2 regions of the Curtobacterium sp. MR_MD2014 genome follow, and region 1 is predicted to be linked to the other one. Evidence: predicted binding sites of a transcription regulator. Region 1 holds the regulator's gene; the other holds the start of a gene.
The links. Region 1 encodes HspR, which represses chaperone genes until heat shock. Its sites were predicted from a motif close to AAGTTGAGTCNNNNNGACTCAACTT; they were not measured.
Positions count from the first base shown of each region.

Region 2: the regulator HspR is predicted to act here: its motif matches at 8,180-8,204, upstream of NI26_RS00190 (Hsp20/alpha crystallin family protein).

Region 1 is NZ_CP009755.1:445,735-461,414, reverse strand. Features, by position in the region: gene NI26_RS02280 (pilus assembly protein CpaE) at 1-300, shown strand, start outside; gene NI26_RS02275 (aldo/keto reductase) at 381-1,211, shown strand; gene NI26_RS02270 (hypothetical protein) at 1,364-3,460, shown strand; gene NI26_RS02265 (class I SAM-dependent methyltransferase) at 3,523-4,671, opposite strand; gene NI26_RS02260 (GntR family transcriptional regulator) at 4,817-5,473, shown strand; gene NI26_RS02255 (heat shock protein transcriptional repressor HspR) at 5,627-6,037, opposite strand; gene NI26_RS02250 (DnaJ C-terminal domain-containing protein) at 6,161-7,165, opposite strand; gene NI26_RS17115 (nucleotide exchange factor GrpE) at 7,189-7,878, opposite strand; gene dnaK (molecular chaperone DnaK) at 7,881-9,746, opposite strand; gene NI26_RS16400 (hypothetical protein) at 10,790-11,275, opposite strand; gene NI26_RS02220 (Ig-like domain-containing protein) at 11,369-14,044, shown strand; gene NI26_RS02215 (glycosyltransferase) at 14,096-14,929, opposite strand; gene NI26_RS02210 (O-antigen ligase family protein) at 14,951-15,680, shown strand, end outside.
Region 2 is NZ_CP009755.1:31,161-46,840, forward strand. Features, by position in the region: gene NI26_RS00145 (MFS transporter) at 1-301, shown strand, start outside; gene NI26_RS00150 (dihydroxyacetone kinase family protein) at 298-2,031, shown strand; gene NI26_RS00155 (ribose-5-phosphate isomerase) at 2,028-2,531, shown strand; gene NI26_RS00160 (triose-phosphate isomerase family protein) at 2,528-3,289, shown strand; gene NI26_RS00165 (response regulator) at 3,302-3,973, opposite strand; gene NI26_RS00170 (sensor histidine kinase) at 3,970-5,307, opposite strand; gene NI26_RS00175 (SDR family oxidoreductase) at 5,514-6,197, opposite strand; gene NI26_RS00180 (manganese catalase family protein) at 6,400-7,281, shown strand; gene NI26_RS00185 (hypothetical protein) at 7,387-7,701, opposite strand; gene NI26_RS00190 (Hsp20/alpha crystallin family protein) at 7,716-8,159, opposite strand; gene NI26_RS00195 (MarR family winged helix-turn-helix transcriptional regulator) at 8,283-8,753, opposite strand; gene NI26_RS00200 (phenolic acid decarboxylase) at 8,816-9,343, shown strand; gene NI26_RS00205 (alpha/beta hydrolase) at 9,343-10,134, shown strand; gene mgrA (L-glyceraldehyde 3-phosphate reductase) at 10,266-11,309, opposite strand; gene NI26_RS00215 (hypothetical protein) at 11,451-11,633, shown strand; gene NI26_RS00220 (MarR family winged helix-turn-helix transcriptional regulator) at 11,681-12,238, shown strand; gene NI26_RS00225 (TetR/AcrR family transcriptional regulator) at 12,287-12,904, shown strand; gene NI26_RS00230 (beta-N-acetylhexosaminidase) at 13,007-14,710, opposite strand; gene NI26_RS00235 (hypothetical protein) at 14,754-15,680, opposite strand, start outside.

The sequences.
Region 1 (15,680 bases):
GACGACGTCTACACCGTCTCCGAGATGACGGTGGAGCGGCACGACCACCCCAGCGGCACCTCGCTCGGCTTCAACGGGACGACGGAGTGGGCGCTCGACTCGGTCGAGGCGTCCGAGTCGCTCTGGCTCCCGCGGGAGGACCAGCTGCGCGACCTGCTCGGACCGGCGTTCGTGTCGCTCGCCGCCGGGTTCGTCGTCACGGCGACGATCGACGGGGTCGCCCGGGAGTTCCGGAGCGACGACCCGGCTGTGGCGTACGGGGACGCCCTGCTCGCGTACATCACGGCCGCGCTCGCCTGAGCGGTCCGGTTCCCGCGCGCAGCGCGCCCGACTGAGTGTTGCCGGAATGCCTCCTGGGGGCGCTTTGGTTGCATGGTGACATGACCGTTCCGAACATCACCCTGAACGACGGCAAGACCATCCCGCAGCTCGGCTTCGGCGTCTTCCAGATCGAGCCCGAGAACACGAAGGAAGCGACCCTCACCGCACTCGAGGTCGGCTACCGCCACATCGACACCGCCGAGATGTACGGCAACGAGAAGGAGGTCGGGGAGGCCATCGAGGCGTCCGGCATCCCGCGCGAGGAGATCTTCGTCACGTCGAAGCTCAACAACGGCTTCCACGACCCGGCCCTCGCCGCCGAGAACGGCAAGAAGTCGGCCGACCTGCTCGGCGGGTACACGGACCTCTTCCTCATCCACTGGCCGCTGCCGACCGTGACGGACTTCGTCCCGACCTGGAAGGCGATGGAGGAGCTCTACCACGCCGGCACCGCCCGCTCGATCGGCGTGAGCAACTTCCAGGCGCACCACCTCAACCGCCTGGCCGCCGAGACGACGATCACCCCGGCCGTCAACCAGATCGAGGTGCACCCGTACCTCGTGCAGGACGAGCTCCGCGCATACGGCACCGAGCACGGCATCGCCACCGAGGCCTGGTCCCCGATCGCTCAGGGCCTCGTGCTCGACGACGAGACCATCACCCGCATCGCCGGCGCCACGGGCAAGACCCCGGCGCAGGTCGTCCTCCGCTGGCACATCCAGCGCGGCGACATCGTCTTCCCGAAGTCGGTCACGCGCTCGCGGGTCGAGGAGAACTTCGCGATCTTCGACTTCGAGCTCTCCGACGACGACATGACGGCGATCACGTCGCTCGACAAGGGCCACCGCACGGGCCCGGACCCCGACACGTTCGACTACGTCCCCGCCTGATCCGAGGTCACGTCGACGAAGCGCCCCGCCACCGGCGGGGCGCTTCGTCGTGCACGGGGTATCGCTCACACCCGGAATAGTTTCAGTATGCGAAATACAACATGGGTGCTCGTCCGCGCTGTCACTGGCACGGATCCCACCGAAAGGAACCCATGCGCAAGATCACCCGTGCCGCCACCGGGGCGGCACTCGGACTCGTCCTCACCTCGTCGGGTTTCGTCGTCGCGACGGCCGCCAACGCGGCACCCGACCTCCCGACGATCCCGGGCGCGACGCACGAGCGACCCATCGCCGACAGCTTCACCGGCATCAACGAGGTCCAGGGGGCGCGGAGCACCGGCGAGCGCGACGGGCTCAGCGTCTTCGAAGCGAGCCGCGCGACCCCGTCCGTCGCGGTCACGAGCTCGGTCTCGAAGGGCTCGCTCAAGGTCGTCGACCAGCAGGGCCACCTGCTCTGCACCGGGCACAACACCCCGGCGAACCAGCACCTGTACACCTGCGACCTCGCCGTCCTGCCGTCGGGTCCGCAGGTCATCACCGCCGCGGTCGTCAAGGCGGACGGGCACCACAGCGCTCCGGACCAGGCGCAGCTCGACGCCTACGCCGCCGACCCGGTCGTCTCGTCCGTCGACCGGAAGGGCGACGACCTGGTCGTCCGCGGCACCGCGAACCGCGACGTGCGCGTCGAGGCATCGCTCGACCGGGGGTCGATCGTGGCGAGCGCCCCGACCGGCGCCGACGGCCGCTTCGAGATCACGATCCCGGGCGGTGCCGCCGCCGAGCAGGCCGCGCTCCGCGCCGTGAACGACGTGATCCCGGCCAGCACCCCGAACCACGACCTGTTCGCCGTGAGCAACTGGGCCCCGGTCGACACCGGCAGCACGCAGCCCGGCGACGGCGAGCAGCCCGGCGACGGCCAGCAGGGCGGCGGCGAGCAGCCGGGTGCCGGTCAGGGCGACGGCCAGCAGGGCGGCGGCGAGCAGCCGGGTGCCGGTCAGGGTGACGGCCAGCAGGGCGGCGGGGAGCAGCCCGGCGAGGGGCAGTCCCCGGTCGAGGCCGTGACGAACCTGCACGACGGCGACGAGGTCCGCACCTCGCAGCCGACGTTCGAGGGCACCGCCCGTCCCGGCGGCTCGGTGAGCATCGGCGGCATCACCGGCCCGGCGCTCGGCGTCGCCACCGCCGACGAGCACGGGCACTGGTCCACGAAGCTCGAGGGCTCCCTCTACAAGGGCGAGAACCGGGTCGTCGTCCGCTTCCAGCAGGCGAACGGCGACTGGGTCGAGCGCCAGCGACTCGACATCACCTACACGCCGAAGTCCTCGACGTTCGAGCCGGCCCTGGCGAGCGGATCGACCGTCCACGAGGCACGTCCCGCCATCTCCGGCTCCGGCGTCCGCGCCTACAGCCCGGTGGACCTGGAGGACGCGAACGGCCGCACCTACGCGTCGGGGCGTGCGAACGCCGACGGCGAGTTCACGCTGGCCTTCTCCCGCGACCTGCACGAGGGCGAGAACGACCTGCACTTCCTCTTCGAGAGCCGTACGGGCGCCTGGACCAGCTCGGCCTACGTCCTCACGTACTCGGCGCCCGGCGAGGGCACCGAGCAGCCGGGTGAGGGCACCGAGCAGCCCGGCGACGGCAGCGGCACCGAGCAGCCCGGCGAGGGCACCGAGCAGCCCGGCGACGGCAGCGGCACCGAGGAGCCCGGCGACGGCAGCGGCACCGAGGAGCCGGGTGACGGCGCGTCCGACACCGCGTTCGCCGTCGACTCGACCCGCATCAGCGACAGCCAGGTCGCCGTGGACGTCCTCGGCCCGAAGGGCACCGAGGTGACCGTCGCGGCCAACGGCAAGACCAAGACGGTGACCCTCGGCGACGAGGAAGCGGCGCAGGTCGTCGTGACCGCTCCGAAGAAGCTCACCACGGTCGTCACCGCGACCGCGACGATCGACGGCGAGCAGGTCGAGCGCACGCTCACGATCGGCAACGGCGACCACGCCGCCGACCAGCTCGAGGCCCAGGTCACGAGCACCAGCGCCCTCTTCGGCACCGCGCAGATCACCGTGTGGGGCCTCCCCACCGGCATCGCCGGCCTGCAGGCCCACGAGGGCGAGCAGCAGCTCGCCGCGGGCGCGATCAAGGCCGACGGCGAGGGCAAGCTCTCCCTGTCCGGTCTCGCGAAGGGTGACCACGTGATCACCGTGACCGCCGGCGGCAAGCAGACCCAGGTGTCCGTGCACATCTGAGCCCGACCGCTCGCGCACGACGGCCCCGTCACCACGGTGACGGGGCCGTCGTCGTCCCCGCCTCAGTCGGCCCGGCGCGAGGCCGTCACCGTGAACTTCGCGGTCCGGACGACCTGTCGGGTCGGTCCGACGAGCCGCTCGAGCATGGGTCGGTACCGCAGGTGCGAGTTCCAGACGCACCACAGTTCACCGCCGGCCTGGAGGATCGTGGCCGCGTTGCGGAACATCGCCTCGGCCGCGTCGGTGCTCACCGTGGTGCCCTCGTGGAAGGGCGGGTTGCAGAGCACGAGCTTCGCAGACCCCTCGTCGAGCTCGTCGCCCGCGTCCGACCGGACGACCGTCACCCGGTCCGCGACGCCGTTCGCCACCGCCGTCGCCCGCGTCGACGCCACGGCGATCGCCGAGACGTCGGTCGCGACCACCTTGACGGCCGGGCGGCGGCGCGCCAGAGCAGTCGCGATGACGCCGTTCCCGCACCCGAGGTCGACGGCGACCCGCGCCGACGGGACGGCGTCGTCCATGACGTCGAGCAGCACCCGGGTGCCCTGGTCGAGCGACGTCCCCGCGAAGACGCCGCCGTGCGCGACGAGCGTCATCCCGAGCTCGTCGACGTGCACGGACCGCGGCCAGGGGTTCGTCGCGTCCGCGCGCACCGCCGTCGCACGGAGCGGGTCCTGCGCGATGAGCAGCCGCGACTTGCCGCGACCCCGTGACGCGGTGACCTCGCCGAAGTACCGGCGCAGGACGTCGTTCTGCGACAGGTTCATGTGCTTCGAGACCCCGCCGCAGAGCAGGACCACGTCGGGCGCCGCCCAGCGGGCGACGGCGCGTGCGAGTTCGTCGAGCCGGTCGTTCGACTTCGACAGCCGGAGGAGCACCAGGCGGACGTCGCGGAAGGCCTGCTCGAGCGTCTCGGTCAGCACGAAGCCGCTCCGGCCGAAGGTGCCGGCGTTCGCCTGCAGCGCCCGCACCCCGACGAGCGAGTCCTGCACGACCCGGACGCCCGACGCGCCGTGCACGGTCATGGCTCCGAGGGTCAGCACCCCGTACCGGTCGTCGACGACGGCGACCTCACCGGGCTGCCGGAGCGCGTCCCCGTGCACGTGCGGTGCCTCGTCGAGCATGAAGCGGTCGGTGCCGTCGATCGCGACGAGGTCGGGCTCGTCCCTGACCGGGGAGCGCCGGAAGTGGTCGGCGAAGTCGAATGGCACGGCCCCAGGGTACTCAGACGACGGTGCGGAGCCGCGCCGGTGCGCACGGCAGCGGTATATCACCGGTGCCGGTGGTATCCCAAGCCCCTACGCTCGGAGGAGACCGTTGCGCGACGAGCAACGGCAGGACGAGCGAGAGGGGCCGATGTTCGCTTCGCCAGACGCCGGCCGGCGTCCCCGCCTGCGGGACCAGGCGCGGGAACGCCTGCGGACCGAGATCATGAGCGGGGCGCTCGCCCCGGGGACCCTGCTCGACGACGAACAGCTCGCGCTCCGGCTCCGGTGCTCCCGGACGCCGGTGCGGGAAGCACTGTCGGACCTCGGGCACCTCGGTCTCGTCGAGTTCCGGCCGAACCGGTACACGCGCGTCACGGTCCCGCGCCGCGACGAACTCATCCCGACGCTGCAGACGCTCGGACTGCTCTTCGGGGGCGTCGTCCGCACCACGATCGGCGACCTCGGGGACCGCGACCGCGCCGCGCTCTTCCGGCGCATCGGGCTCGTGCTCGACTGCATGGCGATGCCCACGTGGCAGTGGGGTTCGGACGCGATCACCCCGGTCTACCGGACCTTCCTCGCGGCGTGCGACAACCCCCTCCTCGTGGCGGCCCTGAGCGGGACCCTCGACGGCCTGACGTACCGCCTGCGGCACGACGACATCCGGAGCGCACTGCCCTGGGAGCACATCCGGAACGGCCTCGTCGCGCTCCGCGTCGCGGTCGACTGCCGCGACGGACGGCTCGCGGAGCGGGCGACCTGGACGGTCCACCTGCTCCCCGACCCCGACCGTGGGCGGTCCTGACGTGTGCGCGTCCTGCATCCGCTCGGTCATCGACACGGCCCGGGCGCACCGTCCCGGTCGCTGCTCCCCCGAGGACGACCGCCCGTCGCTCCCCCGCTGCACCGCTGTCGACGGTGTTCGCCGCGACCTCTTCGGCCCGCCGGTCGACTGACCTCAGCGCTGGGGGCGGTACAGCACGACCGCGGTGTTCCGCTGCGGTCGCATGCCCGCGCGCAGCGGGACTGCAGCGCCGGTGGTTGTCGCCGCGAAGACACGGGCGCCCGGGCGCGCGATGAGCTGATCGGCGAGCGCCCGCTCCAGCTCGCGCACGCGGTCGCGGAGCACCAGGTTCTCGTTCTCGAGGTCGAGCACCCGCCGGATCCCCTCCAGCGACACCCCCTCGGACCCGAGTCGCGCGATCTCGCGCAGCTGCGCGACGTCGCGCATCGAGTAGCGGCGCGAGCCACCGCGGGTGCGGCCCGGCACGACCAGGCCGAGCCGGTCGTACTGCCGCAGCGTCTGCGGGTGCATCTCGGCGAGCTCCGCCGCCACCGCGATCGCGAGGACGGGCGAGTTCTCGTCCATGTCGGTCATGGCTGGTTCCTTTCCGTCGTCCTCGTGGTGCAGAACCAGCCTGGAGGCCCGGTGCGGCTTCCTGACGGAGCCGCGCCGAGCCTCCAGGCCGGTTGTCGTGCTGGTTGCGCAGCGCTAGCTGCGCGCCTTGGCGAGGAGGTCCTCGCGGGGGTCCTCGTCGGGCAGGACGGCGCGGAGGGCCTCGACGGCCTCGCGCTGCTTGTCCGACAGGTGCGACGGCACCGCGACCTGCACGGTGGCGAGCAGGTCACCGGTGCCGCTCTTGGTCGTGACCCCGCGTCCCTTGACGCGCAGGACGCGGCCGGACGGCGTGCCGGGGGCGACCTTGAGCTTGACGGGCTCGCCGCCGAGCGTCGGCACCTGGATCGTCGCGCCGAGCGCCGCCTCGACGAACGTCACGGGGACGTCCACGCGGAGGTGCTGCCCGTCGCGCTCGAAGACCGGGTGCTTGCGGACGGAGACGCTGACGACCAGGTCGCCGGCCTCTCCGCCGTCCGGACTCGGCTCGCCGCGCCCGCGCAGGCGGATCTTCTGCCCGTCAGCGACGCCCGCGGGGATGCGGACGTTCACCGGTCGGCCGTTGCCCTGCGAGAGCTTGACGGTGTCACCGGCGATCGCGGTGGTGAAGTCGAGCGTCGTCGACGCCGTGACGTCGCGGCCCTTGGTCGGACCACCGAAGCCGCGGAAGCCGCCGGACGACTGCCCGAAGCCCTGACCGCCGCCGAACATTCCGCCGAGGATGTCCTCGAAGCCGCCGGCACCACCGCGGGTACCGCCCTGGCCGAAGCGGACACGCTGCCCGCCCTGCTGGCCGAACATCCCGCCGAAGACGTCCTCGAACCCGCCGCCCTGGCCCGGGCCACCCGCGGTGAAGCGGGCGCCCGAACCCATGGCGCGGACCTGGTCGTACTCGGCGCGCTGCTCCTTGTCGGAGAGCACCGAGTAGGCCTCGCTGATCTCCTTGAAGCGGGACTCGGCGGCAGCGTCACCCGGGTTGGAGTCCGGGTGGTACTGCCGTGCGAGCTTCCGGTAGGTCTTCTTCAGCTCAGCGTCGCTCGCCGTCTTGTCGACGCCGAGGACCTTGTAGAAGTCCTTGTCGAACCAGTCCTGACTGGCCATGAATCCCTACCTCCTGCCGTTGCTCAGGCCGGGACCGCGACGGCGACCTTGGCCGCACGGAGCACGCGGTCGCCGAGCTTGTAGCCCGGCTCCACGACGTCCGCCACGGTCTGGTCGGTCGCACCCGGCGTGGGCAGCTGCACGATCGCCTCGTGCACGTTCGGGTCGAAGAGCTCGCCCTTCTCGCCGATCTGCACCAGCTTGAACTTCTCGAAGCCGCCGCGGATCTTCTGCCCGATGACCTGCATGGGGCCCTCGGTCAGGTCGCCGTGGGCCTCGGCGCGGGTCAGGTCGTCCAGGGCCGGCAGCAGGGCGCGGACGACCTCGGCGATGACGGCGTCGCGGTTCGCCTCGCGGTCGCGCTCGACGCGCTTCCGGAAGTTCACCAGCTCGGCCTGCGCGCGGAGCATGTCGGCGCGCATGTCGGCGACGAGGTCACGGTCGGCCTGCGACAGCTTGTCCTCTTCCATGCCGCGGGCCGCGTCGTCGAGCAGGGCCTGGTCCTCCGGGGAGAGGTCGCTGGCCTCGTCGGCACCCGCCTGGTCGCCCGTCGCCTGGTCGGCCTGCGGGCCGCCGGCGGCGGGGCCGTCCGTGGGGATCTCCACGTCCGGCCCCTCCGCCTCGATGAGGTCCTCGGGCTCCTGCGCGTTGGTGGCGTCGCCCTCGACCTGGGGCTCGTCCTCGTTCGGCACGTTGTCCTTGGGGTCCGTCATCGTTACTTCTTGTCCTTGTCGTCCTCGTCGTCCACGACCTCGGCGTCGACGATGTCCTCGTCGTCCTGCTGGGGCTGGTCAGCGGTCGGCTGCTCGCCACCGGCCGCGGCGGCCGCGTCCTGCTGGGCGTAGATGGCCTGGCCGAGCTTGCCCTGCGACTCGTTGAGCTTGTCGAAGGCGGTCTTCACGGCCTCGTCGTCGTCACCCGCGAGGGCCGACTTGAGGGAATCGACGTCAGCCTGCACCTCGGACTTGACGTCCGCGGGGAGCTTGTCGTCGTTCTCCTTGATGAGCTTCTCGATCGAGTAGACGAGCTGCTCGGCCTGGTTGCGACGCTCATTGGCCTCGCGGCGGGCCTTGTCCTCGGCGGCGTGCTCCTCGGCCTCGCGCACCATGCGCTCGATGTCCTCCTTCGGCAGCGACGAGCCGCCGGAGATGACCATCGACTGCTCCTTGCCGGTGCCCTTGTCCTTCGCGGACACGTGCACGATGCCGTTGGCGTCGATGTCGAAGGTGACCTCGACCTGCGGCACGCCGCGGGGAGCCGGGGCGATGCCGGTGAGCTCGAAGGTGCCGAGCGGCTTGTTGTCACGGGTGAACTCGCGCTCGCCTTGGAAGACCTGGATCGCGACCGACGGCTGGTTGTCGTCGGCGGTCGTGAAGGTCTCGCTGCGCTTGGTCGGGATCGCGGTGTTGCGGTCGATGAGCTTCGTCATCAGGCCGCCCTTGGTCTCGATGCCGAGGGACAGCGGCGTGACGTCGATGAGCAGGACGTCCTTGCGCTCGCCCTTCAGGACACCGGCCTGCAGGGCGGCGCCGACGGCGACGACCTCGTCCGGGTTGACGCCCTGGTTCGGCTGCTTGCCGCCGGTCAGGCTCTTGACGACCTCGGCCACGGCGGGCATGCGGGTCGAACCACCGACGAGCACCACGTGCGCGATGTCGTTGACCGAGACACCCGCCTCCTTGATGACGTCGTTGAAGGGCTTCTTCGTGCGGTCGAGCAGGTCGGAGGTCATCTGCTCGAACTGCGCGCGCGAGATGGTCTCGTCGAGGTTCAGCGGGCCCTCGGCGGTCAGCGTCAGGTACGGGAGCTGGATGTTCGCCGACATCTGCGACGAGAGCTCCTTCTTGGCCTGCTCAGCCGCTTCCTTCAGGCGCTGCTTCGCGATCTTGTCCGTGGACAGGTCGACGCCGTGCTCGTCCTTGAACTTCTTGACGAGGTGGTCGACGATGCGCTGGTCCCAGTCGTCACCGCCGAGGCGGTTGTCGCCCGAGGTCGCACGGACCTGGATCGTGGAGAAGTCGTCGTCCTTGCCCACCTCGAGCAGGGAGACGTCGAACGTGCCGCCACCGAGGTCGAAGACCAGGATGAGCTCGTCCTCCTTGCCCTTGTCGAGGCCGTAGGCGAGCGCCGCGGCGGTCGGCTCGTTGATGATGCGGAGGACGTTGAGGCCGGCGATCTCACCGGCGTCCTTCGTGGCCTGGCGCTCGGCGTCGTTGAAGTACGCCGGGACGGTGATGACCGCGTCGGTGACGTCCTCACCGAGGTACTGCTCGGCGTCGCGCTTGAGCTTGCCGAGGGTGCGGGCCGAGATCTCCTGCGGCGTGTAGCTCTTGCCGTCGATGTCGACCTTCCAGTCGGTACCGATGTGGCGCTTCACGGAGGCGATGGTGCGGTCGACGTTGGTGACGGCCTGGCGCTTGGCGGTCTCGCCGACCAGGACCTCGCCGTCCTTCGTGAAGGCGACGATCGACGGCGTGGTGCGGAGCCCCTCGGCGTTCGCGATGACCGTGGGCTCGCCACCCTCGAGCACGCTGACGACCGAGTTGGTGGTTCCGAGGTCGATGCCTACTGCACGTCCCATGTTGTGGTGCTCCTTCGGTTGGGTTCGTGGTCTTGCTGAAGCATACGCGGAGTTGCGTCCGCTGCACTCAAGTTTACTCAGAGCCGGCCGCGCGTCAAGTCCCCGAAGCGGAAGTTGAGTCGAGCGGGGGCAAGTTCGCCGTAGTCATCGCACTCGGCAGAACCTCAGGAACATGGCTGATATTTCTTATGTCCTATGACCAGTGCCCGGCGCTGTCCTGCGCGCGTGGCCTCGATCCGAAAGACATCTCTTCACATGAAGTCATTCCTCCGGAGGGCCGTCGCGACCGGCGTCGCCCTCTCGTCCCTCGCCGTCGGCGTCACCGTCGTCGCGCCTGCACATGCTGCGACGCGCGCAGAGAGCGCGCCTCGTGTCAAGCTCCTCTTCCAAAGCGGTTCGAGCATCGTCACGCCCAGCCAGCGAGCGGCAGGTAACGCAACGGAAACGTTCTACAAGAGCTACGCAAGCCTGCAGCAAGCTCTTGAACAGGCGCCGGCTTTCGACGCCCTGCTCACGGCGAACGGTTATCGGCTGAGAGCGGACGGCGGGTATTGCCTTGGCAGGTTCACGAATACCTCGGCATCCGGTCGGACGCAAACGGTACTTGGCCCACATGTAAACTGCGCGAGCGCACCCAGTTGGCATCTCGAGGACGGTAAACTCGTGAGTGACTCGGGTTTGGTCATCGGTTCGCCCACCAGCAGTTATGCGCCGCCAGTTCCCGGTTACACAAGCTGGACGAATCGATGGCTGAGCTACTCTGGCACAGGACTTGACTTTGTTGGCGACCCGACGCTGATCTCGCTGTCTTCCACGATCTCGTTCCCGGATGTGCCGGTCGCGGCGCCGGGGACGACGACGGGCTGGATCAACGGATCGATCTCGAAGAACACCAAGGGTGAGCTCGAGCTGAAGGCTCCCGCGGGCACGAAGATCGTCGAAGCACGCGGCGAGGGTGTCGGCAACGGCTCGACCATCACAGGGCAGGTCAGCAGCGACGGCCAGAGTGCGCTCTTCAAGGGCGACAACACCTGGGCCGATGACTACCGCAAGATCCAGCTCAAGCTGCGCGTGAACGACGACGCAGCAGCCGACACGACCCTGAACGGCGGCACCGCCACCATCAAGACGGCGGGGACGGACACGGTCGTCGGCGAGGGCTCGTTCTCGGCCAAGACCGGCTCGAAGGTCGCCTTCGACGTCCCCGCGACGCCCGCCGGGCAGACCACCGACTGGATCTCCGGCACGATGTCGTCCTCGGCCTCGCGACAGGGCGACGTCACGCTCCACGCCCCGCCGGCACCAAGTTCGCCGCCGTCCGCGGCGGCGGCGGCAAGGGCAGCTTCGTCAACGGCACCGTCTCGGCGGACGGCACGACCGCGACCATCGAGAAGGACAACACCTTCTCGAACAGCTTCCGCAAGATCCAGTTCAAGCTCCAGATCCTCGACGACCAGAAGGCCGGCGACACCCTCACCGGCGGAACCGCCGACATCATCACGAGCGACACCAAGCAGATCGTCGCCCACGGCACCTTCTCCGCCATCGTCGCCGTCCAGAACGGCGGCGTCACCGCGGCTGCCTCGGACAGCACGGCGCTGGTTCGTGGTGGGACGGTCGACGTGCCGTTCAGCACGGAGGCGACGACCAAGTACACCGAGCTGAAGGCCTCGGTGGAGCTGACCGCGCCGTCCGGCACGACGTTCGCGGCGGGCTCCACGCTCAAGGGGCAGTGGCGCAAGAACAACAGCGAGGCCTGGCGCGACAGCGACTCGCTCGCCCTCAGCGTCACCAAGGTCGACGGCAACAAGCTCACCGGCACCTTCGACAGCTCGTCGTCCTACTTCGTGCAGGAGCAGGGGTACCAGCTCCGGTGGCTGGCTCCGGTGAAGGCCGACGACGAGACGCCGGACGGGGCCGGGGCCCTCGGCTACAAGATCACCGGCTCGACCAACCACGGCGCGGTCGCGATCGACTCGACCTCGCCGGTGAGCACGCCGGTCAGCCGCTCCACGATCACCTTCTCGGACGTGCCGGTCGCGGCACCGGGGACGACGACGGGCTGGATCAACGGATCGATCTCGAAGAACACCAAGGGTGAGCTCGAGCTGAAGGCTCCCGCGGGCACGAAGATCGTCGAAGCACGCGGCGAGGGTGTCGGCAACGGCTCGACCGTCACGGGGCAGGTCAGCAGCGACGGCCAGAGTGCGTTCTTCAAGGGCGACAACACCTGGGCCGACGACTACCGCAAGATCCAGCTCAAGCTGCGCGTGAACGACGACGCAGCAGCCGACACGACCCTGAACGGCGGCACCGCCACCATCAAGACGGCGGGGACGGACACGGTCGTCGGCGAGGGCTCGTTCGCGGCCAAGACCGGCTCGAAGGTCGCCTTCGACGTCCCCGCGACGCCCGCCGGGCAGACCACCGACTGGGTCTCCGGCACGATGTCGTCCTCGGCCTCGCGTCAGGGTGAGGTCACGCTCCACGCCCCTGCCGGGACCAAGTTCGCCGCCGCCCGCGGCGGCGACGGCAAGGGCAGCACCGTCGGCGGCACCGTGTCGGCAGACGGCACGACCGCGACCATCAGCGGCGACAACACCTGGTCGAACTCCTTCCGCAAGATCCAGTTCAAGCTCCAGATCCTCGACGACCAGAAGGCCGGCGACACCCTCACCGGCGGAACCGCCGACGTCATCCCCGCGAAGACCGAGCAGGTCATCGCGCACGGCACCTTCTCCGCCACCGTCGCCGAACCGGTCGTCGAGAACGGCGGCATCGCATCGAAGGCGCTCGGGTTCGACACCGAGGTGCAGGTCGGTGAGCAGCAGGACGTGTTCGCGGGCCTGGAGACCACCGCCGACCTGACGTCGCTCACGGGCACCACGTTCGAGGTCACGGCTCCGGCCGGCACGAAGTTCGTGGACGGGACCGCGAAGGCGGAGAAGTCGACGGACGGCTCCACCTGGCAGGCGGACGCCAAGTCCTCCGCGACCGTGCAGGTCAAGGACGGCGGCGCGAAGGCGACCGTCACGGTGAACACGGCTGCCGGCTGGACGCTTGCCAAGGGTACGAAGACCCGCTGGAGCCTGCCGATCGAAGGCGTGACGCCGGGTACCGGTGACGCGACCTTCACCGTCTCCGGCTCGAGCGACCACGGCGCCTTCACGGCATCCGGGAGCTCCTCGGTGACCGTGACCAAGCCGGCCGGGGTGTCCCGCCCCTTCTCGGTGCAGAGCCCGGAGGACAACAGCGCCACCGCGAACCGCACGCCGTACTTCATGGGCTGGGGTACCGCAGAGTCGACCGTCCGGATCCAGGACGGCGTCGGCGGGCCGGAGATCGGCAGCACCACCGTGGACGACAACGGCTGGTGGGGCAAGGTCAGCACGGCCACCCTGCGTGACGGCGTGCACACCTTCGTGATCACGCAGACGAAGCCCGGCGGCGAGACCGAGACGATCACGCGGACCGTCACCATCGACTCGATCCGCGACCTGACGATCGACTCCCCGGTCGACGGGAGCACGGCCTGGTACCCGAACCCGGCCCTCATCGGCTGGGGCACCCCGGGCGGTCACGTGACGATCACGGACGAGAACGACAACGTCCTCGGCAGCGAGGACATCAACTCCGAGGGCTGGTTCGGCGTGACGAGCGCGAAGGCGCTGGCGAACGGGCAGCACACGCTGACGTTCACCCAGACCGCGAACGGCGCGACGAACACCAAGACGGTCTCGATCACGATCGCGCACAAGCCCTTCCAGATCGACTCTCCTCAGGACGGCGGTTCGAGCTGGTGGCCGAACCCGTCGTACATCGGTTGGGCGACGCCGGGCGCATGGGTCGACGTGTTCGACACCGACGGCACCACCCGTCTGGCGCACGTCCAGGCGAACGACGACGGCTGGTTCGGTGTCGCGAGCGAGAAGGCACTGTCCTACGACACGCACACGCTGCACTTCCGCCAGACGTTCAACGACGCAACGACGGAGACCTCCGTGCAGTACACGATCGCGGCTGACCCGCTGCGCATCGAGGCCCCGACCGACGGTTACACCAACTGGTGGCCGAAGCCGTCCTTCATCGGCTGGGCGACCCCCGGCGCACAGGTCCGGATCACGGACACCGACGGCAGCGAGATCACCACGGTCACCGCGAACGGCGAAGGCTGGTTCGGTGAGATCAGCCCGAAGGACCTGACGGTCGGTGAGCACACGATCACCTTCACGCAGCTGCTCAACAACCGACCGGTCGGTGAGCAGCAGACCCGGACGATCACGATCACCGAGAACTGACGGTCACGACGAGAAGGCCCCCTCCGCACTGCGGAGGGGGCCTTTCCCGTGTCAGCCGCCGTTGCGGCGAGCCATGCGGTCGCGCATCGACGAGGCGGACCAGCGCAGCGCCTCCAGGCCGTGCACCGCCGGACGGGAGGCGCGGTGCAGGTGGTCGACGAACGGTTGCTCCGGGTCACCGGCGCGAGCCACGATCGCGCGGCGGTGCCGCTCGTTGGCCCACCAGTACTGCCACGAGGGGAACCTGCCACCGATCGTGTACTCGAGGACGACGTCGTCGTGCGGGACGTACGCGCCGGGCGTCCAGCCACGCAGGAACAGGTCGAAGTCCTCCGCCACCCGGACCTGCTCGTCGTACCCACCGAGCGCCTCCCACCACGACCGCCGGAACGCGCACGCGGGGTGGTTGACCGCCATCCTGCCTCGGGCGAAGGCCTCGTCGACACCCTGCGGTGTTCCGGGCATCAGCGGCCATGGGCGCGTGCCCCCGGGGTGGACCCCGATCGAACGTCCGAAGACGGCGACCGCGGACGGGTTGCCGTCGAGGGCGGCGACGTGCGCGGCGAGACGCCCGGTGAGCATCCGGTCGTCGGCGTCGAGGGGCACGATGACGGAGCCGCGGGCCGCGGCGATCGCGGCGTTCCGTGCAGCGGATCGCCCGCGGTTCCCGTCCGACGACAGCACCTGGACCTCGGGACCGAACGACCGCGCGACGGCCGCGGTGCTGTCAGTCGACCCGTCGTCGACGACGAGCACCTCGAACGGCTCGTCGACACGTTGCGTCAAGCAGCTGGCGATGGCCCGCTGCAGGGTCGCCTGCGCGTTGTACGCAGCGATGACGATCGAGAGGCGGATCGGATCAGGAGGAACGGGGAGGCAACTCACTCTGATATACTAACATTTGCTATGGGAGACTTGATGGTGGTGCAGCCCGGGCAGGGGATCCGGACCGTCCACACCCTCACGGCGCTCGCGGCCCTGGTGGGCGTGCTCGCCGGCGTGACGTCCGTGCTCCACGTGGGGTCGACCTCGGTGAGCGGGATCCTCACCGCGGGCAGCGCAGCCGCATGCACGGCGCTCGCGCCCATGCTGATCGGGTCTCGATCGCCGGTCGCCGCCCCGGGCCTGCTGTTCCTCGCGCTCGCAGTCGGACGGTTCCTCTTCACCCCTGACGCCGACGGCCTGCAGAACGTCGCCGCCTACACGATCCTCCTCCTGCTGCCCGCCTTCGTCGCCCTCCAGGCGACCCCCGACGTCGCGGATCGTGCCCTGCGGTGGTTCGCTGCCGCTGGCCTGCTCGCCACCGCGCTGTTCGCCGTCCAACAGACCCTCGGGCTGCTGACCGAGGGCATCCGTTCGTACGCGCTCGCCGCGCTGCCCATGCTCGCCGCCGCAGCCGCACTCCGGACCGGGCCGTGGTTGCTCCGGATCGCCCCTGCGGTCATCGTCGTCGGCATCGTCGCGAGCCTCTCCCGGACGGCGTCGGTAGTGGCCTTCCTCGTCCTCGTCGTCCTCGTGACCCGTCGGCCGGTGGGCCACAGGGTCCGCCTCGCGGTCCTCGCCGTCGTCGGTGCCGGCGCGACGCTCGCTGCCGTGTGGACGTGGGTCCCGTCCTACCGCGGCCGGTTCACCTCGG
Region 2 (15,680 bases), 410 kb from region 1:
CGGCCCGATCACCTGGGCCTACCCGACGGCGTTCCTCACCGGTGCGGCGGCGGCCGCGGGCATCGGCCTGATCAACTCGCTCGGCAACCTCGGTGGCTTCGTCGCCCCGATCATGCGCACCGCGATCAACGAGGCGGTCCCGACCGACAGCGGGGCCTTCGGCATCGTGTCGCTCGGCGTCCTGGCGTTCGTCGCCGCCGTGATGATCTCCTGCACCAGGTTCTTCCGGGGCGCGAAGGCCGACGAGCTGCTCGACACCTCGCACGTGGCCACCACCTCGACGAAGGGGACGACGCGATGACCCGGTTGTACAACGACCCGGCAGCCTTCGCCGACGAGGCCACCGACGGCTTCGTCGCGGCGAACGAGCGGTGGGTCCGCAGGGTGCACGGCGGTGTCGCCCGCGCGACCACCAGTCCGGACGGCACGGTCGCCGTCGTGATCGGCGGCGGCTCGGGGCACTACCCGGCGTTCGGCGGTCTCGTCGGGCACGGGCTGGCCGCCGGCGCGGCGATGGGGAACCTGTTCGCCAGCCCGTCCGCGCAGCAGGTCGCCGCGGTCTGCCGTGCCGCCGAGCACGGTGGCGGCGTGCTGCTCAGCTACGGCAACTACGCCGGCGACGTGCTGAACTTCGACGCCGCGGCCCGCACGCTCGAGGACGAGGGCATCCCCGTCCGCACGGTCCGGGTGACCGACGACGTCGTGTCCGCCCCGGCCGGTGCCGAGGCCGACCGGCGCGGGATCGCGGGCGACCTCTGCGTGTTCAAGGTCGCCGGGGCCGCGGCCGAGCAGGGACGCCCGCTCGACGACGTCACCGCCGTGGCGGCCCGCGCGAACGATCGGACCCGGAGCTTCGGCGTCGCGTTCTCGGGCTGCTCGCTGCCCGGTGCCGAGGAGCCCCTGTTCGAGGTGCCCGAGGGACGGATGGCGATCGGCATGGGCATCCACGGCGAACGCGGCATCGACGAGACCGACGTGCCGAGCGCCGACGGTCTGGCGGCGCTGCTCGTCGAACGGCTGCTCGACGAGGTGCCCGCGGGCGTCACGGTCGAGGGCGCCCGGGTGGTCCCGGTGCTCAACGGACTCGGCAGCGTGAAGTACGAGGAGCTCTTCGTCGTCTACGGCTCGGTGCAGCGACGGCTCCGGGACGCCGGTGTCGTGATCGTGGAGCCGGAGGTGGGCGAGCTCGTCACGAGCTTCGACATGGCCGGGGTCTCGCTGACGCTGTTCTGGCTCGACGACGAGCTCGAGGAGCTGTGGTCGGCACCCGCGGACACGCCCGCCTTCCGCAAGGGCGGGGCGGTCCCGCAGGAGCGGGTCGCCGACGACGTGGTCGCCGCCGACGAGGAGGGCATCGTGATCGGTCCGGCGGGCGACGACTCGCGTGCCGCGGCCGGTCGCATCGCAGCGGGCATCAGCGCCGTGCGCGCGGTGCTCGACGACCACGCGGACGAACTGGGCCGCATCGACCAGGTCGCGGGGGACGGCGACCACGGCATCGGGATGCAGCGCGGGTCGCACGCGGCGGACACCGCCGCCGCGGACGCGCTCGCTCGGGGCGCGGGAGCGGGGACGCTCCTGCGGGTCGCGGGCGACGCCTGGTCCGACCGGGCAGGCGGGACGTCCGGTGCGATCTGGGGTGCCGCCCTGGAGGCGCTGGGTCGCGTCGTCGGGGACGACGCGCGTCCGACGTCGGCGACGGTCGCGGACGCGGTGCGGGCCGCCACCGAGGCGGTCCTGGCCTTCGGGGCGGTGCCCGGCGACAAGACGATGGTGGACGCCCTCGTCCCCTTCGACGAGGAACTGCGGCGCCGGCTCGAGGCCGGCGATGCCCTGGACACCGCGTGGCGGACGGCGGTGGACGCCGCCCGCCGGGCAGCGGACGCCAGCGCGGACCTGCTGCCGCGGAAGGGCCGCGCGCGGACGCACGCGGAACAGGCCGTCGGGACCCCCGACCCGGGCGCGGTGTCCTTCGCGCTCGTCGTCGAGACCCTGACGGCGACGATCGACGAGGAAGGAGTGGACGCATGACGCTACGACTGGTGGTGGGCTCGGACGACGCGGGCTTCGACTACAAGGAGGTCATCAAGCGGGACCTCGAGGCCGACGACCGCGTGGCCAGCGTGGTCGACGTGGGCGTCGACGCGGACGGCCACACGGCGTACCCGCACGTCGCCGTCGATGCCGCCCGGATGGTCGCGGACGGCGAGGCCGACCGGGCGATCCTGGTCTGCGGCACCGGGCTCGGCGTCGCGATCAGCGCGAACAAGGTGCCCGGCATCCGGGCCGTCACGGCGCACGATTCGTTCAGCGTCGAGCGGTCGGTGCTGTCGAACGACGCCCAGGTGCTCTGCATGGGCCAGCGCGTGATCGGTGTCGAGGTCGCCCGGCGGATGGCGAAGGAGTGGCTCGGGTACACGTTCGACCCGTCGAGCGCGAGCGCGGAGAAGGTCGCCGCGATCTGCGGCTACGACGGCTCCGCGCCGGTCGGCACCGACGCCCCTGGGGACGGGACGGACCCGGGCGCATGACGATCGTCGGGGTGTCGCTGAAGATGTACTTCTCGCACGCGCAGACGCTCTCGTGGGCGAGCGCGGTGGCGGACATCGCCCGGCGGCACCCCGCGGTCGCCGCCGGCGCGGTGGAGCTCTTCGTCGCGCCGACCTTCCCCGCGCTCGTCCCGGTGCGCGAGCTGCTCGCCGGGTCGGGCATCCGGCTCGCCGCGCAGGACCTGTCGGCGTCGGACGAGGGCGCGTCCACCGGCGAGGTGTCCGGCGCCGAGCTCCGCGAGATCGGCGTCGACCTCGTCGAGATCGGGCACGCCGAGCGGCGCTCCCGGTTCCACGAGACGGACGAGGTCGTCGCGCGCAAGGTGCACGCGGCCTTCCGGCACCACCTCGAACCGCTGGTGTGCGTCGGCGAAGCTGTCCGCGCCTCCCGTGCGGAGGCCGTGGCGGAGGTCACCGGGCAGCTCGACCGGGCGCTGGCGGTGGCCGCGGAGGCCGGGACGACCGGACGGGTCACCGTGGCGTACGAGCCCGTGTGGGCGATCGGCGCCGCCGAGCCGGCGCCGCACGAGCACGTCGTCGGGGTCCTCGAGGGGATCGAGCAGTCCCTGGCGGCCCGGCCGGCGTTCGCGGGGTCGCGGGTGGTCTACGGCGGCAGCGCCGGACCGGGGCTGCTCACCCGGGGACGCGGACGGATCGGCGGAGTGTTCCTCGGGCGCTTCGCGCACGAACCCGCGGCGGTCGGTGCGGTGCTCGACGAGGCGGCGGCCCTGGCCTCCTGACCGGGTCGCCGGTCACCCCTCCCGGGCGCCCGCCAGGCCGTGGTCGTGCGCGTAGACCACGAGCTGCACCCGGTCGCGGAGCTCGAGCTTGCCGAGGATGCTCGAGATCTGCGACTTGACGGTCGACTCGGTGACGAACTCCTTCGCCGCGATCTCGGCGTTCGAGAGCCCTCGGGACGCCCACCCGAAGACGATGCGCTCCCGGTCCGTCAGGGTCTGGAACGCCTCGGGCTGGGGAGCAGGGGCTCGGTCGACGTCGGCGCCGAACAGCTGCGACAGGTCGTTCGGGGCGATCACCGAGCTGCCCTCGTGCACGGCCCGCACCGCGGCGAACAGGAACGGCGGTGTCGTGTCCTTGAGCAGGAACCCGCTCGCACCGAGCCGGATCGCGGTGGCGGCAGCGGGGTCGAGGCCGAACGTCGTGAGCACCACCACGCGGGGGAGCGGCCCCGGGACGGCGCCGGAGAACAGCTGGCGCACCGTCTCGACGCCGTCCATCCCGGCCATGCGCATGTCGAGCAGGACGACGTCGGGCCGCAGCTCCCGGACGCGGTCGAGGGCCTCGGCGCCGTCCGAGGCCTCGCCCACCACCTGCATGTCGGGCTGCGCGTCGAGCACCACGCGCAGGCCCGCCCGGAAGAGCGCCTGGTCGTCGGTGAGCAGGATGCGGATCGGGTCGGTCATCGGGTCGTCCCCCCTCGGACGTCGAACGGGATGCGGGCGCGCGCGACGAACACGGCGTCCAGCACGGCGGCGTCGAACGACCCGCCGATCGTGGTCAGTCGGGTCTGCATGCCGGTCAGGCCCCGGCCGGAGCCACGGGTCGACGTGACCGTCGGCTGCTCGGCGGTCGCGGTCGGCTGTCCTGCGGTCGCGGTCGCGCGGACGGGGACGCCGCCGGTGGCCGCCGCGGCGAGTTCCTCGAGCCCGAGCCCGGGCCCGACCGGCAGCGCGTCCGACGGGACGGCGTTCTCCACCTCGAGCACGAGGTCGGCGGACCGCCAGGTCTCCCGGACCTCGACGGCACCGCCCGGTGCCCCGTGCCGGAGGGCGTTCGTGAGCATCTCCTGCAGGACCCGGCGGGCAGCCGTGCCGTGCACCGCGCCGAGCGGTCGGGCGACACCGCGCACGGCGTGCTCGACGTCCACCCCGGCGTCGCGGATGCCGCGGACGATCTCCTCGAAGGACGTCGGGTCGCTCGCGGTGTCCGACCCGTCGATGTGCCCGAGGACCTGTCGCACCTCGACCAGGGAGCTCCGGGCGGTGCTGGCGATGGTGGCGCTGACCTCGCGGATCCGCGCCTCGTCGTCGAGGAAGGGCACCGAGTCCGCCTGCGCGATGATGACCGCGAGCGAGTGGCCGACGACGTCGTGCACGTCGCGGGCGATGTCCGCACGGATGCGTTCCGCCTCGGCCTCGTCGACCGCGCGCGTGGCCACGGCCTCGGCACGGTTGGCCACGGCCTCCGCCCGGCTGGCGGCCGCCTCGGCGTCGGCACGCCGGACGGCCTCGGCGTTCTGTGACCGGATCGCCCGACCGGCGAGGCCCGCCGCCCAGAAGGAGAGCAGGACGAGTGCCGGGGCGGCCAGGACGAGGACGACCTGGTCACGCGGCCCGTTCAGCAGTAGTGCGTAGCGGTAACCGGTCGTGGAGAGGTACATCGACGCCGAAGCCCCGGCGACCACGGCGAGCAGACCGGCCAGCACGGCCTCGAACCGCGTCCCGACGACGGCGACGGTGCCGATGACGACGGCGATGGCGAGGTCGACCAACGACGGTCGCTCGCCGCCGGCCACCTGCACCGCGCCCAGGGCGACGGTCGCGGTCATCGCCGCGCTCGGCGAGAGGCGGCGGACGGCGATGGCGACGGTGGCGATCACGACGGCGAGGGGGCTGGCGTGCTCGAGCTCGACGTCGATCGGGGCGGCGGACACCAGCGCGGCGAGGCCCGCCCAGAGGAGGTCGACGACGACCGACCGGGTCCGCATCGGCCGGAGGAACGTGCGCCGGTCCGTCACGGCTCGATCATCGCACGACGCGGGCTCACGGCACGGGGGACATCGCGACGAGGGCCACCGCGGTGACGACGATGATCGCCGCGCAGGTGGCGAGGGTGGCGATCACGTGCTTGGTCGAGCTCTCCATGCCACCGAGCCTGTCGGTCGACCAGGTCGTCGGGCATCGTGCGGAGGGACGAACGGGGTCGTCCTGCAGGACGAACCCGTCAGATCGTCAGTTGTCCCAGCACGCGGTGCCCGATCGACACCGACTCCCCGCTGACGACCGAGCGCGGGGACGACAGGAACGCGACGAGGTCGGCGATCTGCTGCGGGCTGGACTCGCCACCGGCCCCGGGCTGCACCGTCCTGGCGGGCTCGTCCGTCACCGCACCGGGGTTCACCACGTTCACGGTGACCCCCGTGCCGACGGACTGGTCGGCCAGGTTCCCCGCGATGATGCTCGTCGCCGCGTTCCGGAGCGAGGTCGTGACGTTGCCGGACAGGTAGGCGTTCTGCCCGCTCACCACCACGACGCGGCCGAAGCCCGCCTCGCGCTGCACGGGCAGCACGGCGTTCGCGACCCGGAGGAAGCCCAGTGCCTTGCCGTCGATCGCCGCGGCGACCTGCTCGGGGTCCGACGCACGCTCCGGGTCGAGGGTCCCGGCCGCCGGCGCGGCGGTGACGACGAGGACGTCGATGCGTCCGTGCTGGTCGAGGACACGGGCGACCCCGGCGTCCACCGACTCCTGCGACGCGGTGTCCATCGCCACGGCGTCGTCCCCGTCGGCGTTCCGCGACGCGACGACGACCCGGGCGCCCTCGCGACGCAGGGTCTCGGCGACGACGGAGCCGATGTACCCCCGTCCGCCGACGACGAGGGCGACACGGCCGGTGAGTTCGAGGTCCATGCGCCACACGCTAGGCCGATCACCCGCGCTCGGACCGGGGGCAGCGGGACGTCGTCCGCGCGATCCGGCCAACGGACCCGCGCGATCCGTCCACCCCGAACGCCCGCCCAGTCATCCGAGCGGAGCGTCGGCCACGACGACGGACCCCGCCACGCCGCCGTGCACCACGACGACGTGACGACCATCGAGACAGGAGAACGAGTTGTACTTCCACAAGCAGGAGCTCCAGTTCAAGGCCACCCCCGACAAGCCCGACGCGGTGTACGCGCGCAAGCTGCAGGAGGTGCTCGGGGGTCAGTACGGCGAGATCTCCGTCGCCCTGCAGTACCAGTTCCAGGCGTGGAACATGCACATCCCGGGCAAGTACCGCGACATGGTGTTCGGCATCGGGGCCGAGGAGATGGGCCACGTCGAGATGCTCGCGACGATGATCGCGCAGCTGCTCGAGAAGAGCCCGCTCGGCATCACCGAGGACGCGCTGCAGGACGACCCGACCGTGGCCGCGATCGTCGGCGGGACCGACGTGCAGCACGCCATCGTCGCGGGTGCAGGCGCCCGTCCGGTCGACAGCAACGGCAACCCCTGGCAGGGTTCGTACATCACCGCGTCGGGCAACCTGCTCGCGGACTTCACGGCCAACGAGAACGCCGAGATGCAGGGCCGTGTCCAGGCTGCCCGGCTCTACCACATGACAGACGACCACGGCGTGCGGGACCTGCTCTCGTTCCTCATCGCCCGCGACACCATGCACCAGAACATGTGGGCGACCGCCGCGGCCGAGCTCCGCGAGCAGGGCGTCGAGGGCTTCCCGGTGCCGAGCAACTTCCCGCAGTCGAAGGAGCACACCGAGTCCAGCTACCAGTACCTCAACTTCTCGGACGGCAAGGAGGCCGGCGACGGCCCCTGGGCGAGCGGCCCGTCGTTCGACGGCAAGGGCGAGTACTCCTACCACGACGGCCCCACGTCGTCGGTGCCGATGCCGCCGCCCACGCACCCGGACGTGCGGTTCTACGGCACGACGGAGCTGCCGAACGTGGTCGAGAAGACCGCCGGGCTCGTGCAGGACAAGCTCAACAAGGAGTGACGGTCCGCCGGTCGCGCGGCCTCAGCACCCGACGCGACCGGGAGACGGACGGGAGGCGCGGTGCCAGCCGGTACCGCGCCTCCCGTCCGTCACGTGGTCACGCCGTCACGACTCCACGCCCACCGTCGCCAGCGCGGCGGTGTCGTCGTCGCGCGGTGCGCGCGGTGGCTCGAAGATGCCGGACCAGAGGCGCGTCGCGCTCCAGAGTGCGATGAGCGCGACCGTGCCGGCAACCGCGGCGAGCCAGGGGACGAGCGGGACCTGTGCCCACGCGCCGGGCGCGACCAGCCAGGTGAGGAAGTTCCCCGCCGTGCTGCCGGCCGCGCCGAGGAGCACGGCCACCCGACGGTCAAGGCTCGTCGCGACCAGCGCTCCCGTCACGACCGCGACGGCGAGGAAGGCGTTGATGATCGTCGTCACCGCACGCCCCCGGACTACTCGGTGGAACCGCTGCCGACCGCGAGCTGCTGCGCCCCGCCACCGGTGGTGACGTCGATCTTCCGGGGCTTCGCGGACTCCTTGACCGGGATCGTGACGCTCAGCACGCCGTTGTCGTAGGCGGCACTGATGCGCGCGGTGTCCAAGTGGTCGCCGAGCGTCAGCTGCCGGACGAACGTGCCCGGCTGGCGCTCGCGGGTCAGCCACTGCGAACCCTCGGGGGCACCGAGCGTGCGCTCGGCGCGGATGGTGAGCACCGAGCCGTCGACGTCCACGTCCACCGATCCGGGGTCGATGCCCGGCAGGTCGACGTCGAGGACGTAGTGGTCGCCGGTCCGGTACAGGTCCATCGGCATCGAGCGGGGAGCACCGGCGCCGGCACCGAGCAGGGAGCCGGCGAGTCGGTCGAGCTCGCGGAACGGGTCGAACTGCATCGTCATCGAGATCAACTCCTTCGTCCTTGTTGAGTCCCTTCGACTCAACTGCGTCATGTTCTAGCACTCTCCCCTCAGGAGTGCCAAGAGAACGCTCGGAGGGCGCTGGGAGCACCGGGTCGCCGACGATCAGTGGTCGCCGCGGTGCGCGATCTCGCGGTGGAGGTGCTCGAGTGCGGGGAGCGCTGCGGCCAGCGCGGCTCGGTCCTCGGGGGGCAGCCGGTCGAGCGCCTCGACGAGCACGGTGGTCGAGGCGTCGTCGTAGGCGGCGAGTCGTTCCTCGGCGAGGGGTGTCAGGCGGAGTTCGGTCCGGCGTCCGTCACCCGCTGCCAGTCGTCGCTCGAGGAGCCCGGCGGTCTCCATCGCCGACACGAGGTTGCTCACCGTCGAGCGAGCCAGTCCGAGCCGGCCGGCGAGGGCAGAGGGCGTGGTCGTGGTCCCCGTCAGGGCCCGCATCACCTCGACCTGGGCGTCGGGCAGGTCCGGCAGGTCGGCGACCTCACGCGACGTGCGGAGGAGGGCGCGTCGGAACGGGCCGATGCGGTCGCTCAGTCTGCGCGCGACCTGCGTCGTGCCGCCCGGTCCGTCCGTACCCTGCACACACGGCAACCTAGCAGCGAGGTTTGTTTGCAACAAAACCAGTTCGGGAGCAAACTCGACGCATGAGCACGCAGACCTCCGTCGAGCACCCCGAACCGCCCCAGGACCTCACCGGCATCGTCGGCCACCGGTTCGTCTACACGTACGCCAACGGCTGGCAGTACGAGATGTACGTCAAGAACGCGACGACCATCGACTACCGCATCCACACCGGCCACGTCGGCGGTCGCTGGGTGAAGGACCAGACCGTCGACCTCGTCGCCCTCGCCCCCGGCGTCTACAAGGTGTCCTGGAACGAGCCGACCGGCACCAGCGTCGTCGTCAACGTCGTCCCGGAGCAGCGCGTCCTGCACGGCACGATCTTCTTCCCGCGCTGGATCGAGCTCGACGGGCAGAAGACCGTGCTGTTCCAGAACGACCACCTGGACGACATGCAGCGCTTCCGCGACGAGGGTCCGACCTACCCGATCTACGTCGTGCCGGAGTTCGCGCACATCACGCTGTTCGAGCACGTCGGCGCGGACGACGAGACCGTGATCGACACCGCTCCCGGTGACCTGCCGGCCGGCTGGGCGGACCGGACGAACTGATGTCCGTCGTGCCGCTGCGGGGCGCCGATCCCCGCACCACCCCGACCACGCTCGACCACCACGGTCGGACGGTCCGCGGATGGCAGTGGGAGCCGCAGGACGGTGCGGCCGCGGATGCGCCCGTCGTGCTGCTCGTGCACGGCTTCAGCGACAGTGCGCTCGGCGGGCACCAGCTCTTCGTGCAGACCGCACGACACCTGGTCGCCCGAGGCGCGGTCGTCCGCAGTCACGACCGACTCGGACAGGGCGCCAGTGACGGGGAGTTCGCGGACATCACCATCCGTGACGAGGTGGAGCAGGTCGTCACGATGATCCGCGCCGCCGACCGTGGGCAGGGCGTGCACGTCGTCGCGCACAGCCTGGGGGCCGTCGAGTCGGCGCTCGCCGCGGCGCAGGAGCCCTCGCTCGTCCGGACGCTCACGCTGTGGTCGCCCGCCGGCGTCGTCGTGGACGACATCACGGAGCACGACGTGATCCAGGGGCAGCCGCTCGCCCCGGTGCGCGAGCACGGATGGTTCGACTTCGGCGGGATGCCCCTCGGTGGCGCGTTCATCGCCGACGTGCAGGACGACCTCGACGTGTACGGGCCGGTGTCGGGCTACGGCGGACCGGCCGACGTGGTGCACGGCAGCGAGGACGCGATCGTGCCGGTGTCGTACGGTCGCCGGTACGCCGACCTCCTGCCGGGTGCGCGACTCACGGTCGTCGACGGTGCGGACCACGGCTGGTCCTCGGTGCCCTTCCGCGAGCGGCTCCTGGCGCTGCTGGACGAGCGGCTCGGCCTGCGCTGACGCCACCGTCCCGCACGACGCAACGTCGGCGGCAACTCGCAGCGGTACAGCGCTGCGAGCGACCGCCGACGTTGCGTTCCGCGATCCGCGCCGGGCCAGGCCGGACGGAACCGGGTCGAACCTCGCGGGGGTCAGCTCACCTGACCGGAACGGGCTCCCGACCACAGGTCGACGTCGAGCACGCCGACCGAGTGCTCGTCGATGCGGCGCAGCTCGTCGTCCGTGAAGGACAGGTTGCCGAGCGCCGCGACGTTCTGCTCGAGCTGCTCGACGCGCGACGCCCCGATGACGAGCGAGGTCACCCGCTCGTCGCGCAGTGCCCACGCGAGTGCGAGCTGCGCGAGGCTCTGCCCGCGGTCGGACGCGATGTCGTTCAACGCCCGCAGGTGTCCGACGACCTCGTCCGTCAGGGACCCGGCGTCGAGGGACTTCCCGGCGGCGGCGCGCGAGTCCTCCGGCACGCCGTCGAGGTACCGCCCGGTGAGCAGGCCCTGCGCGAGCGCGGTGAAGCCGATGACGCCGAAGCCCAGGTCGCCCGCGGCGTCGAGCAGGCCCTCGTCCTCGATCCAGCGGTTGAGCATCGAGTACGAGGGCTGGTGGATGAGGAGCGGCGTGCCCAGGTCGCGGAGGATCTCGGCGGCCTGTCGGGAGCGCTCCGCGTCGTAGGACGAGATCCCGACGTAGAGCGCCTTGCCCTGCTGGACCGCGGTGTGGAGTGCGCCCATGGTCTCCTCGAGCGGGGTCGAGGCGTCGAGGCGGTGCGAGTAGAAGACGTCGACGTAGTCCAGGCCCATCCGCTCGAGCGACTGGTCGAGCGAGGCGAGCACGTACTTCCGCGAGCCGCCGCCCTGCCCGTACGGCCCGGGCCACATGTCCCAGCCCGCCTTCGTCGAGATCACCATCTCGTCGCGGTAGGGACGGAAGTCCTCGCGCATGAGCCGGCCGAAGTTCACCTCGGCGGCGCCGTAGGGCGGGCCGTAGTTGTTCGCGAGGTCGTGGTGCGTGATGCCGAGGTCGAACGCCCGACGGCTGATCGCCCGCTGCGTCTCGAAGGGCTTGTCGTCGCCGAAGTTGTGCCAGTAGCCCAGCGAGAGCAGTGGCAGGTCGAGGCCGGAGCGGCCGGTCCGGCGGTAGGGCATGGAGTCGTAGCGGTCGTCCGCGGCGATGTAGGACATGGGACCCATCCTGGCCCCGCCCCGTCGAGTGCCGCGCGAACCGTACAGAACGCGAAAGGTTCGTTGCACTGATCGTTCGCGTCGTGAAACAGTTCACTCGTCCGACCAGGACGGCAACGACGCAGGAAGGCGGGATCAGCCATGCACAGCACGTACTCCGGGATGCCGCGCACCACACGGATGTCCGCGACCCACACGCGGGTCGGCCTGACCGACCCCGCCGTGATCGACGCCTGGGTGTCCCGGCGCATCCAGGACCCGTCGCTCCTGTCGACGCGCAGCGAACCGTCGTACGCTGACTTCTTCACGGCGCCCACCGCGTAGCCACCCGCTCCGACCGGATCCGCCCGACAGAGAGACCCCACCAGCCGATGCCCCTGACCGTCGTCCGCCGTGAGCACGTCCACCTCTACGCCAGGGAGCCGCGGTCGAAGGCCGCGAAGGTCGCCGTCGACGCGCTCCTGCGTCTGCAGCACGTCGAGGAGCAGCAGCTCGAGCAGGCCCGCACCGAGAGCGGCCTGACGAAGAACGAGTTCCTGACGGTGCGGTACATGCTGCAGGCGCACCGGGACGGTCGGGCGATGGGCCCGAAGGACCTCGCCGTCATGCTCAACGTCTCGAACGCGTCGGTCACGAAGATCGTCGACGGGCTCGCGGCGAAGGGCGACATCGTCCGCGTCCCGCACCCCACCGACCGACGGGCGCAGGTGCTCGAGCCGACGGTGCAGGCCGCCGAGAAGATCGACTCGTCGTACGCCCGGTTCCACGAGGCCGTGGTCGGCGTGATGGACCACCTGTCGAGCGAGGACAACGAGGTGCTCGCGCGCTGCCTGTCGCAGATCACCGACGCCCTCGCGGTCGGGACCCCGACACCCGTCGACGAGTACACGGTCGACCCCGACGGCGCTGCGGAGCCGAACGACTCCTAGTGGCGACCGCAGGGTGGCGCGAAAACCTTCCAGCGGTAAGTTGGGGGGATGACGCACGAGGTCGACGACGACGGCGCGACCCCGCCCCGACGCGGCGGGTACCGCAAGGGCGCCGAACGCCGTGCGCAGATCCTCGACGAGATGATCCGCATGGTCGCGGCGCAGGGCGTCGACGCGTCGTCGCTCCGCTCGGTCGCCGACGCGCTCGGGATCACCCACGCGGCGCTCCGGCACTACTTCCCGAGCCGCGACGAACTGCTGCTCGCCGTCTACCGCGAGCACGAGGTGCGTGAGCAGGACGCCCCGGACCGCCTGCGGTCCGCGATCGGCGACATGCGCGAGAGCGCGTCGCGGAACCGCGCGGTCCCCGGGCTCGTGCAGCTCTACACGACGCTCGCGGCCGACGCCGTGCAGGAGGGGCACCCCGCCACGCGCGACTTCATGCGCGAGCGCTTCACCCGGCTCCGCGCCGACCTCGCCGAGCTGATCGCCGCGGACCAGGCCGCCGGACGGATCCGGGCCGACCTGGACCCGGTCGACCTGGCCAGCCTCGGCATCGCCGCGTCCGACGGCCTGCAGGTGCAGTGGCTGCTCGACCCGGAGGCGGTCGACGGCGAGCGGGTGCTCCGCCTGCTCGAGTCGATCATCCCCGCCGCGGACGACTGAGGCGGCTCCGCGCGGCCGGACCCGTCGCCGGTGCGCCACCAGCGACGGACGGGAGGCGCGTGGCGGTGCCGCCACGCGCCTCCCGTCCGTAGGTCGCCCCGTTCAGGACGCCGGCGCACCGTCCGCGATGTTCGCCGTGATCGCGTCGACGTACGCCGCGCGTTCCTCGCGGCTGTGGGGGCGACCCGGCACACCGGGCCGTTCCTCCCACGGGCGCGGGCCGGACTCGTGCCGGTACGCGACGCCGAGCGCGTCGAGCCGGGCGAGGTGGTGCGTCAACCGCTGCCGGAACTCCTCGACGTCGCGAGGGCGGGCGACGTCCGCCGACCAGAGCGCCTCGGACAGGGCGACCACGCGCGGGAACAGCTGGTAGTCGAGTCGGCCGACGGTGTCGACGTGCTCGGTCCACATGTTCGCCTGCCCGCCGATGACGTGTGCCCGCTCCGCCTCGGTGAGCTCCGCGGGCACCGGGTCGAAGGCGTACACGTCGTCGACGGTGAGCACGATCGACACCGGGATCGGCTCGTTCGGCAGGTCGCTCTGCCGGTAGTCGAGGTAGACCTGGTCGTCCGGTGTCGAGATGACGTCGTGCCCACGCCGTGCGGCGGTGATCGCACCCTGCAACCCGCGCCACGAGACGACGGTCGCCGACGGGGACAGCGTGCCGCCCTCGAGGATCTCGTCCCACCCGAACGCCCGGCGTCCGTGCGACTCGAGGTGCGCCGCGAGCTGTCCGACGATCCAGGCCTGCAGCTGCTCCTCGTCCGCGAGGCCGAGCTCCCGGATGCGCTCCTGGGTGCGGGGATCGTCCTCCCACTGGTCCTTCGGGCACTCGTCGCCGCCGAGGCCGATGTACTCGGAGGGGAAGAGCGCGACGACCTCGTCGAGCACGTCCGTGAAGAACCGCACCGTGCTGTCCTCGGCGTTCATCACGTCGTGCGCGATGCCCCACTCGGTCCACACGTCGAGCTGCCGCTCCGGGTGCACGCCGAGCTCCGGGTACGCGGCCAGCGCGGCGCGGACGTGTCCGGGGGTCTCGATCTCCGGCACGACCGTGACGAACCGGTCGGCCGCGTAGGCCACGATCTCGCGGATGTCGTCCTGGGTGTAGGAGCCGCCGTGCGGGCGTCCGTCCTTCCCCGCGACCCGGAGGGTGCCGTCCGCGTCCGGCACGTGTGCGCCGACCTGCGACTCGGTGCGCCACGACCCGACCTCGGTGAGCCGCGGGTACTTCGTGATCTCGATGCGCCAGCCCTGGTCCTCGGTCAGGTGGAAGTGCAGGCGGTTGAGCCGGTGCACGGCGAGCTGGTCGACGAGGCGCAGGACCTCCGCCTTCGTGCGGAAGTGCCGGGCGACGTCGAGCATCACGCCGCGCCAGGCGAAGGCCGGGGCGTCCTCGACGACCGTCACCGGGAGCGTCCATCCCTCGGTGCGCACCTGGCCGCGGCGGTACACGTCGGCGGGGAGCAGCTGGAGGAGTGCCTGGACGCCGTAGAAGACGCCGGCGGGGCCACCGCCGGTGACGACGACGCCCTCGGTGGTGACCTCCAGCCGGAAGGCCTCCGAGCGGTCACCGCCGGGGCCCTCCGGCAGGTCACTCGGATCGGCGGCGATCCGGAGGGCGACCAGGGGGACGTCGGTCGCGCCGGCGGCGCCGAACAGGGGGAGACGGGTGGAGGCGCGCAGGACCTGCTGCAGGTACTGCGCGACCGGCTCGGCCGCGGGGTCGGCGGTGACGCGGGTCCGCTCGTCGAGGGTGAACGAGCCGGCGCCGTCGACGCGGGAGCGGGGGCGGGGGATGAGCATGCGGTGCTGTCCTTCCGGGGTGGTCGGGGACGGATCGGGATGGTCAGAGGCGGAACGGGTTCGTGCGGGTGACGGCGAGCAGGTACCAGGCCGTCGCACCGGTGTGCAGGCTCGAGTGGTAGAGGTCGCCGAACCCGGTGTCGAGTCCGTCGGACGACGCCGAGACGATGCCCTTCCCGTCGCCGTTCGCCTGCGTGCGCTGCGCGAGCTGGACGCTGTCGAGGACCGAGGCGGACCGGGTGCGGTCCGTTCGCGTGCCCCGCGCCTCCAGGGCGAGCGCCAGCTGACCGGACCCCTCGAACCAGACCTTGCTGACGTCCGTGTCCGAGAAGGACGGGCCGGTGTACGGACCGTCGTGGGCGATGAGGTGGTCGAGCACCCAGGTGACCGATGCGGAGTACCGGCGATCGAGCGTGGCGAGGTACGCCCAGACCTGCACGTCCTCGGGGATCGGCGTGCGGTTGATCGTCGTGCCGTCCGGGTCGGTGCCGGTCCAGAGGTGCCCGTCGGTCCGGTCCTGCATCGCGCGGACGAAGGTCTCCGCCAGGGTCGCTCGTCGGGACCAGGTGCGGTCGCCGGTGAGCCGGGCGAGCTGGGTGAAGAACGCCGTCACGTCGATGTTGTGCTCGGTCGACTTGTAGGTGATCGGCTGGTCGTCGGCGTTCCGTCCGCCCGTGTACCCGGCGGGCTGCCGTACGTCGTCGCGGGCGTTCGTCTCGATCCAGGCGCCGAGCCGGAGCGCCCCGTCGAGGAACCGACGTTCCCGGGTGACCACGAACAGGCGGCAGAACGCCATGCCGACCCACGACTGGTTCCCCGTGTAGGCGGCGGGGGAACCGATGTCGATCGGACGCGGGGGCGTCGCGACGGGGAAGGTGTCGGGTTGGTACGAGGCCCGGGTCCGACCGTCGCCGATCGGGTCCGCAGCCTGCAGCGCCAGCAGGGTGTCCCCGAGCACCGTGGCCCGCTG